Regions from separate parts of the Bacillus seohaeanensis genome, predicted to be linked through region 1. Evidence: a T-box and tRNA genes for the amino acid it is inferred to sense, from the RefSeq annotation. Region 1 holds a T-box; the other holds one or more tRNA genes.
The links. A T-box is a leader RNA that pairs with one kind of tRNA and senses whether it is charged. The one in region 1 lies ahead of ileS (isoleucine--tRNA ligase), so its partner is inferred to be a tRNA-Ile.
Positions count from the first base shown of each region.

Region 2: it encodes a tRNA-Ile, which carries the amino acid that the T-box ahead of ileS (isoleucine--tRNA ligase) is inferred to sense. The anticodon was not compared.

Region 1 covers NZ_JBHUMF010000031.1:1,262,115-1,269,651, reverse strand. Annotated here, with positions in the region: gene sigG (RNA polymerase sporulation sigma factor SigG) at 1-267, shown strand, start outside; gene ACFSUL_RS19400 (YlmC/YmxH family sporulation protein) at 764-1,045, shown strand; gene pgeF (peptidoglycan editing factor PgeF) at 1,358-2,179, shown strand; gene ACFSUL_RS19390 (YggS family pyridoxal phosphate-dependent enzyme) at 2,186-2,860, shown strand; gene ACFSUL_RS19385 (cell division protein SepF) at 2,878-3,336, shown strand; gene ACFSUL_RS19380 (YggT family protein) at 3,345-3,608, shown strand; gene ACFSUL_RS19375 (YlmH family RNA-binding protein) at 3,682-4,458, shown strand; gene ACFSUL_RS19370 (DivIVA domain-containing protein) at 4,699-5,214, shown strand; T-box leader at 5,261-5,513, shown strand; gene ileS (isoleucine--tRNA ligase) at 5,686-7,537, shown strand, end outside.
Region 2 covers NZ_JBHUMF010000035.1:154,895-162,431, forward strand. Annotated here, with positions in the region: gene ACFSUL_RS21105 (F0F1 ATP synthase subunit delta) at 1-475, opposite strand, end outside; gene ACFSUL_RS21110 (F0F1 ATP synthase subunit B) at 472-987, opposite strand; gene atpE (F0F1 ATP synthase subunit C) at 1,171-1,383, opposite strand; gene atpB (F0F1 ATP synthase subunit A) at 1,460-2,182, opposite strand; gene ACFSUL_RS21125 (ATP synthase subunit I) at 2,205-2,579, opposite strand; gene ACFSUL_RS21130 (AtpZ/AtpI family protein) at 2,586-2,807, opposite strand; gene wecB (non-hydrolyzing UDP-N-acetylglucosamine 2-epimerase) at 3,322-4,467, opposite strand; gene upp (uracil phosphoribosyltransferase) at 4,487-5,116, opposite strand; tRNA gene ACFSUL_RS21145 (tRNA-Arg) at 5,580-5,653, opposite strand; tRNA gene ACFSUL_RS21150 (tRNA-Asn) at 5,742-5,816, opposite strand; tRNA gene ACFSUL_RS21155 (tRNA-Ile) at 5,838-5,914, opposite strand; tRNA gene ACFSUL_RS21160 (tRNA-Gly) at 5,930-6,003, opposite strand; tRNA gene ACFSUL_RS21165 (tRNA-Gln) at 6,092-6,166, opposite strand; tRNA gene ACFSUL_RS21170 (tRNA-His) at 6,210-6,285, opposite strand; tRNA gene ACFSUL_RS21175 (tRNA-Trp) at 6,300-6,373, opposite strand; tRNA gene ACFSUL_RS21180 (tRNA-Tyr) at 6,382-6,465, opposite strand; tRNA gene ACFSUL_RS21185 (tRNA-Phe) at 6,501-6,576, opposite strand; tRNA gene ACFSUL_RS21190 (tRNA-Asp) at 6,694-6,770, opposite strand; tRNA gene ACFSUL_RS21195 (tRNA-Met) at 6,804-6,877, opposite strand; tRNA gene ACFSUL_RS21200 (tRNA-Ser) at 6,905-6,997, opposite strand; tRNA gene ACFSUL_RS21205 (tRNA-Ile) at 7,005-7,078, opposite strand; tRNA gene ACFSUL_RS21210 (tRNA-Met) at 7,109-7,182, opposite strand; tRNA gene ACFSUL_RS21215 (tRNA-Ala) at 7,198-7,270, opposite strand; tRNA gene ACFSUL_RS21220 (tRNA-Pro) at 7,294-7,370, opposite strand; tRNA gene ACFSUL_RS21225 (tRNA-Arg) at 7,385-7,461, opposite strand; tRNA gene ACFSUL_RS21230 (tRNA-Leu) at 7,468-7,537, opposite strand, start outside.

The DNA of each region.
Region 1 (7,537 bases):
GAACCGATTTATAACGACGGGGGTGATCCAATTTTCGTGATGGATCAGTTAAGTGATGAAAAGAATCGTGACTTTCATTGGATTGAAGAGATCGCACTCCAAGAAGGGATGCGGCGTTTGAATGACAGGGAGAAACTTATTATTCGAAAACGTTTCTTTCAGGGAAAAACCCAAATGGAAGTGGCTGAAGAAATCGGGATATCACAAGCACAAGTTTCTCGCTTAGAAAAAGCAGCCATTAAACACATGAATAAAAATATACAATAGGAAAAGCGGAAGCGGTTTGTTCAGGCCCGACAAGCATAAGACAAGCATCCCAGAAAGGCGTTTTGTGCCTTTTTGGGATGAGTGTCTTATGACCTCGAGGGGCTAACCGCTGGAGCTGGACAATAGGAAAAGCGGAAGCGGTTTGTTCAGGCCCGACAAGCATAAGACAAGCATCCCAGAAAGGCGTTTTGTGCCTTTTTGGGATGAGTGTCTTATGACCTCGAGGGGCTAACCGCTGGAGCTAGACAATAGGAAAAGCGGAAGCGGTTTGTTCAGCTCACGAAGAAATAGGGATTACGCTTTAAAGGCGCCTTTTGCCTTTAAAGCGTAATCAGCAGACAATAGAAAATTATGATCAAATTTTTATTACTTATTTGCATTTCTAATACCATAAAATTGAAAAAAGAAAGGCGACCCCTTGTGAATCATGAACAAGGGGTCTGCCTTTCTTTTTTTTGCATATAATTTAGTAAGAACACTGAAATGAGGGTGAATAATGGTACGAATTTCAGAATTTCAAATAAAAGATGTTGTCAGTATTTCGGATGGCAGAAAGTTAGGTAATATTGGCGATATTGAAATTAACTTGAACACTGGTCGAATTGAAGCAATTGTTATCGGAGGCGGTGGGAAGCTACTTGGTTTTTTTGGTAGAGATGAGGATGTTGTCATTCCTTGGAGTAATATTGTGAAAATTGGAGAAGACGTTATTTTAGTGCGCTTTAAAGAAAGTCACTATATGCAAGGGCAATTACAAGAACCAAAAGAATCAGGATAAGAAAAGTCTGTCACATCTAACCGCTATATCCGGACAAAAAGCAAAGTGGAAGCGGTTTGAACGAAGGAACTCACTTATTCTGCATAGAGGCAAAAGAAAGGGGGATGTTCCCCTTTCTAATTTTTAAAATGGTGATTTACTCACACTTTTAAAAAAGTGGTCATTTCTGTAGGGGACTGACACCATAAGTAATCAAGCAGATACTAAGTATAAAAAAGATCTCAAGCCTCTAACCGTAAGAACTAGACAATTTCATTGTGTCGAATGCTAATGCTCTATGGTAAACTAAAGAAAACGAAAAGGAGACTTAAATTGTCGAAAGAACCATTTATCAAAGAACAGGAACTTGTTTTTAACCTTGAGTTATGGACGCAGCGATATCCAAAATTGGTCGCAGGATTTACTACTAAAAATGGAGGGAATAGTAATTCTGTTTTTCATTCTTTGAACATGGGCCTACATGTTGGTGACACTGTAAAAGCAGTTGTTGAAAACAGGGAAAAGCTTGCTTCGTTAATCGAAATTCCTTTAACCAAGTGGGTGTGTGCAGAACAGACACATAATGATAATATCTATGTAGTTACGAGTGAAGACCACGGAAAAGGAACAGTAGATTATACTAGTAGTATTAAAGATACTGACGGATTCATTACGATTAATAAAGGTACATTGCTTACGATGTGTTATGCTGACTGTGTACCGCTCTATTTCTTTGATACAAAATTGAATATACTGGGGCTCGCACATGCTGGGTGGAAAGGTTCTGTTGCTGAAATAGGACCGAAAATGATAAGAGAAATTATTCGGTTAGGTTCGGATATAAATGATATTGAAGTTGTTATCGGGCCGTCTATTTGCGAAAAATGTTATACTGTAGATAATCGTGTAATAGACAAAGTGGAAAAAATACTAGATGATGAACGTGAAAAACCATATAATTTAAAGGAAAGAGGACAATACAGTCTAGATTTAAAAATGTTAAATTCTCTTCTTTTGAAAAAAGCGGGTGTTCTTTCTAGTAATATCTTCACATCAGGTTATTGTTCTTCTTGTGATGATCAACAGTTCTATTCTTATCGAAGAGACGAAGGGAAAACTGGAAGAATGATGAGTTTTATCGGCTGGAAGGAGTAATATTTCATGAAAGTGATAGATAAACTTAAATCTGTTAAAGAAAACGTTAGAATTGCTTGCGAGCGTTCAGGCAGAAATGTGGATGAAGTTAATATTGTTGCAGTTACGAAATATGTTTCTAATGAAAGAGCGCAAGAAGCTCTAGAAGCGGGTCTTGTACATCTGGGGGAAAATAGAGATGTAGGATTGTTAGAAAAGAGGGACAATATTAGCCAAGAAGCGGTTTGGCACTTCATCGGAACATTGCAGTCGCGAAAAGTGAAAAACATCATTCATAAAGTGTCGTACATACACTCATTAGATCGGCTTTCAGTAGCAAGCGAAATAAATAAACGAGCGGACAAGCCTGTTTCATGTTTTGTCCAAGTAAATGTTTCTGGAGAAGAATCAAAACATGGTTTAACTCCACAGGAAGTAAAGGCATTTTTGGAAGATTTAACGAAATTTGAAAAAGTTAAAGTAGTTGGACTTATGACGATGGCTCCGCACTCAGATGATGAAGAGATGCTTAGAAGCTGCTTTAGAAAATTAAAGACGTTACAACAAGAGATACAAGAAATGGCTCTCCATAATGCCCCGTGTACAGAGTTGTCAATGGGAATGTCTAATGATTATATGATTGCTATAGAAGAAGGGTCAACTTTTATCCGTATCGGAACTGCATTAGTTGGAGAGGACTGAAGGGAGGATTATTCCGAATGGGGATTAAAACGAAGTTAAAAACATTCTTTTTGTTGGACGAGGATGAATATGAATACGAGGAAGATAGTTATGACGATAGTTATAAAGAAGAGAATGAGGAGCAAAAGCAAATGAAATCACAGCCTCCATCTAATACAAAACAAAATGTAGTCAGTCTCCAAAGTGTCCAAAAATCTTCAAAAATGATGCTAGTCGAACCAAGGGTGTATGCAGAAGCGCAAGAGATTGCCGACCATTTGAAAAATAGGAAATCTGTTGTTGTTAATCTGCAACGTATTCAGCACGATCAAGCAAAGCGGATAGTCGATTTTTTAAGCGGAACTGTTTATGCTATTGGTGGAGACATTCAACGAGTAGGAATGGATATATTCCTATGTACTCCTGATAATGTTGAAGTCAGTGGAAATATATCAGACTTTCTGAAAGAGGAAGATCTACAGGATTCGAGGTGGTAATGTAAAACATGGGTATTGTATTTCAAATTTTATTTCAAGTAATCGAGATTTATTCTTGGGCATTGATCATCTATATATTGATGTCTTGGTTTCCAAATGCAAGAGAGACAGCGATTGGTCAATTTTTGGCACGTATTTGTGAGCCATATTTAGAGCCGTTCCGTCGATTTGTTCCGCCGCTTGGTATGATTGATATTTCGCCAATTGTCGCATTTATTGTATTAAACCTTGCATCATCAGGTTTGCGCCAAGTAGCTTTTTGGTTGCTATAGGATAAAAAAAGCTGGTTCAATACGGAATCAGCTTTTTTATCTTTACTTTTCAAGTGTAAGAGAGGTAAGAGAAATGAGTTCTATTTATCAGCATTTCAGGAAAGATGAAAAGGAGTTTGTCGATGCAGTTCTTCAGTGGAAGCAATCTGTCCGAGATCAATATGCTCCGATGTTGACAGACTTTTTAGATCCAAGACAGCAATTTATTGTCCAGTCGTTAATCGGAGGGCAAGATGATATCAATTTGCATTTTTATCCTTTTGAGTCTTCCATCGAAAGGAGAAGAGCTGTTATATGCCCCGATTATTTTGTACCCCAAGAAGAAGATTTTAAAGTAAAAACCTATGAAATAGACTACCCAGTAAAGTTTGTAACGATACAACACCCTGAAGTTTTAGGTTCTTTAATGTCTATAGGCTTAAAAAGAGAGAAGTTTGGGGATATTATAAAAAATGATTCAAGGGTTCAATTGTATTTGGCAGAAGAAATAAGTGAGTACGTTAAAATGGAATTACAACAAATAGGAAAAACGAAAATAAAGCTAAAGCAAATACTTAAATCAGATCGAATTTCATCAGAAGAAGTTTGGAATGAGAAAACGACAACTGTTAGCTCTTTAAGGCTTGATGTGTTACTCTCTTCTATTTATAATATTTCCAGGCAAAAAGCCCAAGCTCTTATTAATGGAGGCGTTGTTAAGGTGAATTGGAAACTAGTGGAGAATACCTCTTTTGAACTTCAAGAAGGGGATGTTATTTCTGCTAGAGGCTATGGAAGAAGTAAGGTATTAGCAGTTGAAGGTAGAACAAAAAAAGAAAAATGGAGAATTTCTGTAGGAGTTTTAAAATAATTTAGGAATTTTTGAAGGAATTAGCACACAAACTGTCGAAATTTTAGTTATAATAAAGTGAAACTTCAATCAGTGGGCTTTCTTCCATTCTTCACAGATTGTTAGTTAAGTCAATCGAGCATTTACCAATAGTTGTCTTCTGCCGAAAGGATACCTTTATAATTTAAGTCTTAAGGGGAAGGTTTACTGTGCATAAATGCGAGGTAAAAGATAAATCAGTAGAGTTCTGGAGGTGGCATCATGTCTTTAACGCCATTAGACATACATAACAAAGAGTTTAGTCGTGGCTTTCGTGGTTATGATGAGGATGAAGTTAATGAATTTTTAGATCAAATTATTAAGGATTATGAAATTCTAATTCGTGAAAAAAAAGAACTAGAAGAACATTTAAATTCTATGAACGAAAGACTAGGACATTTTACAAATATTGAGGAAACGCTAAACAAATCTATCGTCATAGCTCAAGAAGCAGGAGAAGAAGTAAAACGAAATGCAAGTAAAGAGGCAAAGCTTATCATTAAAGAGGCAGAGAAAAATGCAGATCGAATTGTCAACGAATCACTTTCTAAAGCAAGAAAAGTTGCATTGGAAATTGAAGAATTGAAAAAACAATCAAAAGTTTTCCGAACTCGTTTTAAAATGCTTATTGAAGCACAACTTGATTTATTGGATAATGATGATTGGGATAATTTAATGGAATTTGAAATGGATGCAACGGAATTGAAATCACTTCAAGAAGAAGATACATTAACTTGACGAATTTCTAATACATTCATATAATAAAAAACAACAAATGATCTTTTTAATGGCTGTGACAGGGACAGTACGCTTTTTTAGTTAGATATATTCCTTTTCAAAGCGAACCGGGGATGGTGAAAGCCCGGAAAAAGGAAAAGAAGCGGAATATCACCCTTGAGCTCTAATCTCCAAATTCCTAAAAGGGTTAGTAGAGATTAGCGTGTACATTCGCGTTATGAATGTTCGAGTGAGGATACTGTCTTCTTGGCAATGTCTTTATGAGGGTGGTACCGCGGGAAAGCTTTCTCGTCCCTTTTTGGGATGAGGAAGCTTTTTTATTTTTTCAAAAAGGTTTCTTTTAGATAGTTATTCGAACAAAACCATCTAAAAGCCCTGCAAGCGTCTAACAAATGATGCTAAAGCGTTTTGTTTAAAAAACGTGTTATTTAGAAAAGATGCAATGTAAGTAGCTAAAAGGAGGATACTTCAGTGGAGTATAAAGAAACGTTATTAATGCCAAAAACAGAATTTCCAATGAGAGGGAATTTACCTAAACGCGAGCCTAATAGGCAGGCAAAATGGGAAGAAATGAACATTTATGAAAAAGTACAAGAAAGAACAAAAGGAAGACCCCTTTTTGTCTTACATGATGGACCTCCATATGCAAACGGAAATATCCATATGGGCCACGCTTTGAATAAAATCTTAAAAGACTTCATTGTTCGTTATAAATCAATGAGTGGATATCATGCACCTTACGTGCCTGGTTGGGATACGCATGGGTTACCAATCGAGCAAGCCTTAACGAATAAAGGTGTAAAGCGTAAAGAGATGACGGTTGCTGAATTTCGTAAGCTTTGTGAAAAATATGCTTATGAACAAATTGACAACCAACGTGTGCAATTTAAACAATTAGGTGTTCGTGGTGACTGGGAAAATCCTTATATTACGTTAAAGCCTGAATATGAAGCAGAACAAATTAAAGTATTCGGGCAAATGGCAAATAAAGGTTATATCTATAAAGGGAAAAAGCCTGTGTATTGGTCACCATCAAGTGAGTCTGCATTAGCGGAAGCTGAAATTGAGTATCAAGATAAGCGTTCTCCATCCATCTATGTCAGTTTCGCTGTAAAAGAAGGGAATGGCGTTCTAGAGGAAGGGACAAAAATTGTTATTTGGACAACAACTCCATGGACGATTCCAGCTAACTTAGCAATTGCTGTTCATCAGGATTTATCTTATGTAGTAGTAAATGTTAACAATGAAAAATTTGTTGTTGCTGAAGATCTGCTTGAAGATGTAGCTGAAGTTGTGGAATGGGAGGATTATTCTGTAGAAAAGACGGTTAAAGGTGCCGATTTAGAAAGAATCGTTGCGAAACATCCTTTATATGAAAGAGATTCTCTTGTTATTTTAGGTGACCACGTTACTACTGACTCCGGTACTGGTTGTGTTCATACAGCTCCAGGACATGGGGAAGATGACTTTATCGTAGGAAAACAATACGGTCTTGATGTTTTGTGTCCTGTAGATGAAAAAGGTATTATGACATCCGAAGCTCCAGGATTTGAAGGGGAGTTTTATGATAAAGCAAACAAACCGATTACACAAAAATTGGAGGAAGTTGGAGCTCTTCTTAAATTAAATTTTATTACACACTCCTATCCTCATGATTGGCGTACAAAAAAACCTATTATCTTTAGAGCTACTGCACAATGGTTTGCTTCTATTGATAAATTTAGAGATGAACTATTGAAAGCTGTACAGGACACAAAATGGGTTCCAAGCTGGGGAGAAACTCGTCTTTATAATATGGTTCGTGACCGTGGTGATTGGTGTATTTCTAGACAACGTGCCTGGGGTGTTCCAATTCCTGTATTTTATGCTGAAAACGGTGAAGAAATTATTACAGAAGAGACAATCGAACATGTATCAAAACTTTTCCGTGAGCATGGTTCAAATATCTGGTTTGAAAAAGAAGCTGTGGATTTACTTCCAGAAGGATTTACACATGAGGGCAGCCCAAATGGTAAATTCACAAAAGAAGAAGATATTATGGACGTTTGGTTCGACAGTGGCTCTTCACATCAAGCAGTTTTAGAACAAAGAGAAGACTTAGCTCGTCCGGCAGATCTGTACTTAGAAGGTTCCGATCAATACCGCGGCTGGTTTAACTCATCATTAACAACAGGTGTTGCTGTAACAGGGAAAGCTCCTTATAAAGGAGTTTTAAGTCACGGTTTTGCTCTTGATGGGCAAGGGAGAAAAATGAGTAAATCTTTAGGGAATGTTGTTGTACCGGAAAAGGTTATGAAACAACTTGGTGCTGACATTTTAAGAC
Region 2 (7,537 bases), on a different contig from region 1:
GGTTACCAATTTGGACTCTGATACCTCCGAGGAGGCTTTCATCTGTCACATTTTCAATTCTTAAAGATTGTTTTCCTACTTTTTTTGCAAAAGAAGATGATAACGCTTCCTTCTCGTCATCACTAAGAGGTCGAACGGAGTATACAGTTGCTTCTGCAATGCCTCTCTCTTCGTTCGCTAGGTCAATAAATGCGTCAACTACCGCAACGATTTCACCAGAACGATGACGATCAGTTAATAATAACAATGTATTAAGTACAGATGGGGAAGCAGTTATAAAAGCTTCTTTTACGATTTCCTTTTTCTTATCTAAAGGAATCTTTGGTGTTTCTAAAAGAGTATTTATTTCGTTATTTTCTATAAAAATAGATTTAACGACTCGGAGCTCTTGCTCTATAGTTTCTAGACTATTTTGTTCTTTGGCAATTTCAAAAAGAGCTAACGCATAACGTTTTGCGACTGCAGTGTTACTCATCGCTGTTCTCCTGCCTCTTGGATGTAATCATTAATTAACTTTTGCTGATCTTCAACAGAAAGTTCTTTTTCGATTACTTTAGAAGCAACTAGTACAGATAATGAAGCGACCTGTTCGCGTAGTGCGGTAACCGCTTGTTCTTTTTGCGTTTCGATTTCGCGCTTTGCAGATTCTTTTAAGCGTTCTGCTTCCGCGCGAGCTGCTGCAATAATTTCTTGTCGCTGCTCTTCGCCATGTTTTTTAGAGTTCTCAATGAGCCCTTGAGCTTCTTGACGTGCCTCTGTTAAAAGCTGACGTTGCTCTTCTAGATTTTTATTAGCTTCTTGACGGCTTTTCTCTGCCGCTTCGATTTCATTTGCAATATGATTTTCACGTTCATGCATAATGCCCATTAAAGGACCCCATGCAAATTTCTTTAATAGGGCAAGTAGGATGATAAACATAACAAGCTGGAATATAATATCACCAGTGTTAACTCCACCTGCACCAAGGACAAATGCGTTTGTTGGCACGCGATTTCACTCCCTTCAAGAGTCAATTCCTTCTATTAAGCATTTTTGCTAATTATTTAATTCACACTGATTTACGCAGTGAATAATAGATTGTTTCCTTCTATTCTGAAGTCATGAACATAAAGGAATGGCGAAGGTTCTCAAGGAATGATCTTCGCCATTTTGGAACGTGTGTAACTTCGATTATTGACCTTGTACCATGAACGCGATAACAACCGCGATGATAGGAATCGCCTCTACTAACGCAACCCCGATGAACATTGTTGTTTGAAGCATACCACGTGCTTCTGGTTGACGTGCGATACCTTCAACTGTACGAGATACGATAAGACCATTACCGATACCTGCACCTAGTGCTGCTAAACCGATTGCAATTGCTGCTGCTATAAGACCCATTCTAAAGTTCCTCCTTAAATGTATAAAAATATATTTTTTACTAAATGTTTTTGTTCAATAAATGAACAGGTATATATTAATGGTCATGGCTGACTTTATGAGCCATATACACCATCGTTAACATAACAAAAATGAATGATTGGATGGCACCAACGAAAATGGAGAATCCTTGCCAAGCAAGTGTTGGTAAAACTGCCGCAATCGTTCCTCCTACGCCAGTTGCTAAACTTCCTGCTAGTAAAGTAAGAAGTATTTCTCCGGCATAGATGTTTCCGTAAAGACGAAGACCCAATGTTAATGTGTTGGCAAATTCCTCAATTATTTTAAGCGGGAACAAGAACCACATTGGTTTTAAAAAGTCTTTTCCGTATTCACCAAAACCTTTCATCTTAATACCATAATAATGGGATAGTGCTACCACTAAGACAGATAATGTCATGGCGACAACAGGATCCGCTGTAGGTGATTTCCACCATAGTTCGTGATCAATCACGACAGCAAATGGAAGACCTAACATATTTGAAACAAATATGTACATAATCAAGGTAAGACCTAAAATATGAAAACGTCCCCCTGTTTTCCAATCCATGTTACTTTTAATAATGTTTTTCACAAAGTCCATCGTCCATTCCATGAAGTTCTGGAACCCTGTTGGTTTCATGGCAAGTCGACGAGTAGACAAAACGGCAATAAGGAAAACGATAGCACTTGCTACAGTAATCATTAAAATATTTGCCAGGTTAAAGGTTATTGTCGTACCCATGAAATCCAAATTGTATAAAGGAGCTTCATGATTCAATGAAATTCACCTCTCTTCCCCGCTACTGATGAGATTTTAGTTGCTGAATAAAATAATCTATCATAATGACAATGTAGGATGTCATTAATCCCAAAACAACACTTAGGATATGGAATACGTGTGGAAACTCCATTGCTACTATAATCGCAAAGGCCGCTCCAGCCATCCGTGAAAATGTCCCTAATGATCGTACCTTTTTCCCTGCTAACACCGCATCTCCAAACCTTGATGTTCTTCTAACCATTACCCAGTGGTTAAACAAGCTTATACTTGTACCAAAGATAAGTCCTAAAAAAATAGACTGATAGGATGTAAAGCCCCAACCGAGAACGTAAATGGAGAGAAGAAAAAGTATGTACTTACGATGCCTTATAAACATTTGTTGTATTTCCGGCATGTCACATTAGTCTCCCGAATAGAAATGTTGGACTGTGCGAAGCATGGCATAAGTACCTGCCGACAGACCAAGAAGTAGTCCAATAATTAAGAATAGTGGTGTGGTATCCCATATTTTATCAAGCCATCTTCCTCCAAAAATTCCAATGAGAATGGAACCAACTAATTGTGAAAGTATGGCAGAATATAGGGCCATCGATTGATACGGACGTCGTTTGTTTTGACGCATAATTCATCCCCACACTAATTTGTAGTGGAATGTGGAAAAGCACTTTCTTCAAAGGATGTAAAGCGTTTTCACACCTTAAACATTTAATTGTGAAAACCTTATCATTATATATCCTTTGTTAGCATACAATAGCATATTATCTATGTCAATGTGTTGTATTTAAAAAGTTTACTAGCTGTTACAGTTGTCACAATTTGCACACAATTCAAACGTGTTTTTTGACAATAGATACAAATCTTTAGGCATTTTCAATACTACTTACTGCTCTACTTCTTAAAGTATATAGAAGAAACATGAATATGTGAATGACTTTTATGTAATGTAAATACTTCCATATAATATTATACTTGTATAAATTATTTTTTCCGTTCTAAAGTATGGATTTTAATGGGTTAAGATATGGAAGTTGGAGACAACCTCAAAGGTCCGTCCCTAGTTACTTTAACGCATTAAAGCTACGTCCGCAAAATAATAGAGGCCCTTGTTATTTAAATAACAAGGGCCTCTATGTTAGTTAGGTTGTGAACGGCTTTGGTCGTTCCTTTAGTTCTTTGAAATGATAACGGATAGCTTGGGTGATTCGGTAAGATGCAAGTCCGTCTCCGTATGGATTGGCTGCTTTCGCCATTTTATCGTAAGCTTTTTGGTCTGTAAGAAGCTCTTTCGCTAAGTTGTATATATTTTCTTCTTCTATCCCTGCTAGCTTTAATGTTCCTGCTTCAATTCCTTCCGGACGCTCCGTTGTGTCACGAAGCACAAGAACTGGGACACCAAGTGATGGGGCTTCTTCTTGGACACCACCAGAATCGGTTAAAATTAAATGTGCTCTTGAAGCAAAGTTATGAAAATCAATGACATCAAGCGGCTCAATTAAGTGTATTCGAGGATCATTTCCGAGCACCTCATCCGCCACTTCTCGAACGGCTGGGTTCAAATGGACCGGGTAAACAACTTGAATATCATCATGCTCGTCCACTAATCGCTTAATTGCACGGAACATATTACGCATCGGCTCACCGAGGTTTTCACGGCGGTGTGCCGTAAGTAATACTAGACGATCATCGCCGACCTTTTGAAGCACCTCATGTTCATATTCATCTTTAACCGTAGTTTTAAGTGCATCTATCGCTGTATTTCCAGTAATAAAGATACTTTCTTCCTTTTTGTTTTCATTTAGAAGATTTTGAGCTGATTTCTCTGTTGGAGAGAAGTGCAAATCTGCCATAACACCTGTTAATTGACGATTCATTTCCTCTGGGAATGGAGAATATTTATTCCATGTTCGCAATCCGGCTTCTACATGACCAACTGCAATTTGATTATAGAATGCTGCAAGGCTGGCAATAAATGTTGTTGTTGTATCGCCATGTACAAGGACAACATCGGGCTTTGCTTCTTTCATTACCTTATCGAGCCCCTCTAGTCCCCTTGTGGTAACATCTATAAGTGTTTGACGGTCCTTCATTATATTTAAGTCATAATCAGGTTGCACATCAAAAATGTTCAATACCTGATCTAGCATTTGTCGATGTTGAGCTGTTACTGTTACGACTGTCTCAAATTGCTCAGGATATTTCTTTAACTCTAGTACAAGTGGTGCCATTTTTATTGCTTCTGGTCTTGTACCGAAGATTGTCATTACTTTTATAGGCTTGTCCACTATTTTCACCTGCTTTTCATTATTTTGTACCATATAATCTGTCTCCTGCATCGCCAAGACCAGGTACGATATATCCTTTTTCATTTAACCCTTCATCAAGTGCTGCGATATAAATATCTACTTCCGGATGTGCTTCTTTAATTGCATCCACACCTTCAGGACAGGCAACAAGACACATGAATTTGATGTTTTTCGCACCACGTTTTTTTAGTGAGTTAATCGCTTCAACAGCAGACCCGCCAGTAGCAAGCATTGGATCTACTACAATAAGCTCACGCTCTTCCACATCACTAGGAAGCTTCACATAATATTCAATAGGCTGCAATGTTTCAGGATCACGGTACAAACCAACATGTCCTACTTTTGCTGCAGGAATAAGCTTTAATATTCCATCAACCATACCTAGTCCCGCACGAAGAATCGGCACAATCCCGAGTTTTTTTCCAGCTAATGTTTTGGCTGTCGCCTGACTAACTGGTGTTGCTACTTCAATTTCCTCCAATTGTAAATCACGTGTGATTTCAAAGGCCATTAGCGTAGCCACCTCATCTACTAGCTCACGAAATTCCTTTGTACCTGTGTTTTTATCTCTAATAAATGTTAATTTGTGTTGAATTAATGGATGATCAAATACATAAACCTTACCCACTCTAACTCGCTCCTTTATGCTGTTTTTATGTAAAATAAATTCCTGTTTCATGATTTACACTATTGCCTATTGTACATAAAAGAGAATCTAAGGGCAATAAAAGTGAGGAAGTGTAAGGAAATTTTTAAGAAGATGTAATTCTTTCGAGTCACATGTAAGAATCAGAAGAGTATAAGTCGAATTTGTTCTATAAAATACAGAGGTTTGGAATCTTTATCCCTCATGTTAAAAAGAAAAAAACTTTTTTAAAACAATAGATTCAGTTTACGGGCAGAAAAAGCTAAGCAGGCTCCCTATACTAGTTTAGATGCAGACTGTTCTAATAGAAAGGTTATTCAAAAGAGAACTTTTTATTATTTTCCCTACAAAAAAAGCGACTACCATATTGGTAATCGCTCCTCGTTATATTTTTAGATATTCATATTAGTTTTTTCTATCACTCTACCATAGTTATGTTTAAATACGCGCCTTAGAGGATTCGAACCTCTGACCTACAGCTTAGGAGGCTGTCGCTCTATCCTGCTGAGCTAAAGGCGCATCACACTTGAAATAAAAGAAATAAGCATGTCTACGGGACCTATCCTCTTAGCAAAGGGCGATCTTAAAAATTTCTTCATATAAAAAATGGCTCCGCAGGTAGGACTCGAACCTACGACCAATCGGTTAACAGCCGATTGCTCTACCACTGAGCTACTGCGGAACAAGAAAAATTATTTAATTATGGTGGGCCTAAGTGGACTCGAACCACCGACCTCACGCTTATCAGGCGTGCGCTCTAACCAGCTGAGCTATAGGCCCCCATTATGTATTATTTGGAGCGGGTGATGGGAATCGAACCCACGACATCAGCTTGGAAGGCTGAGGTTTTACCATTAAACTACACCCGCATGTATAAATTTATTGTAAATACTCAAGTTTGACTTGCTATGAAAGCTTACCTATCTTTGACTAACAATTAACCAAGTTATTTGAAAATGGCTGGGCTAGCTGGATTCGAACCAGCGCATGACGGAGTCAAAGTCCGTTGCCTTACCGCTTGGCTATAGCCCATTGAAAAGCAGCATGAGTCAATTTTTATAATAATACTTTACTTTGGGGCGATTGATGGGAATCGAACCCACGAGTGTCGGAGCCACAATCCGATGCGTTAACCACTTCGCCACAACCGCCATTATTTATCTATTGGCAGGGGCAGTAGGAATCGAACCCACACTGGAGGTTTTGGAGACCTCTGTTCTACCGTTAAACTATGCCCCTAATTTTGGTGGTGGAGGGGGGCAGATTCGAACTGCCGAACCCGAAGGAGCGGATTTACAGTCCGCCGCGTTTAGCCACTTCGCTACCCCTCCATACTTCCTGAAAAACTAAGGGAATATTAAGTTAATGGTGGCTCAGGACGGAATCGAACCGCCGACACATGGATTTTCAGTCCATTGCTCTACCAACTGAGCTACTGAGCCTTATTTAATATGTATCCTAATTTCAGACAAGGCTTTCTTCATCATACAACTTCCAGGAAATTTTTTCAAATCTCAATTCAATCTGTATGCTGATTTTATAAGTGCCCTATATGTAAATGGCGGTCCGGACGGGACTCGAACCCGCGACCTCCTGCGTGACAGGCAGGCATTCTAACCAACTGAACTACCGGACCAAATTAAATTTTCATTTTACTGAAAACCTGGTATTGCGGGGGCAGGATTTGAACCTGCGACCTTCGGGTTATGAGCCCGACGAGCTACCAGACTGCTCCACCCCGCGCTAATATGAATTATTGTTTAAAGGATATGGCGGAGGAAGAGGGATTCGAACCCCCGCGGGCTTTAACACCCCTGTCGGTTTTCAAGACCGATCCCTTCAGCCAGACTTGGGTATTCCTCCATATAAATGGACCCTGTAGGACTCGAACCTACGACCGGACGGTTATGAGCCGTCAGCTCTAACCAACTGAGCTAAGGGTCCAATATTACTAGCACTAACATTAATTTCTTATAGCGGCGGAGGGGATCGAACCCCCGACCTCACGGGTATGAACCGTACGCTCTAGCCAGCTGAGCTACACCGCCATTTTAAAAATAATATGGAGCCTAGCGGGATCGAACCGCTGACCTCCTGCGTGCAAAGCAGGCGCTCTCCCAGCTGAGCTAAGGCCCCATGTTTGTATTTAAACTTTCTACTGGTCGGGAAGACAGGATTCGAACCTGCGACCCCTTGGTCCCAAACCAAGTGCTCTACCAAGCTGAGCTACTTCCCGTTTATTAATTAAGATGGCGCGCCCGAGAGGAGTCGAACCCCTAACCTTTTGATCCGTAGTCAAACGCTCTATCCAATTGAGCTACGGGCGCGTATTGTGGTGCCGAGGACCGGAATCGAACCGGTACGGTAGTCACCTACCGCAGGATTTTAAGTCCTGTGCGTCTG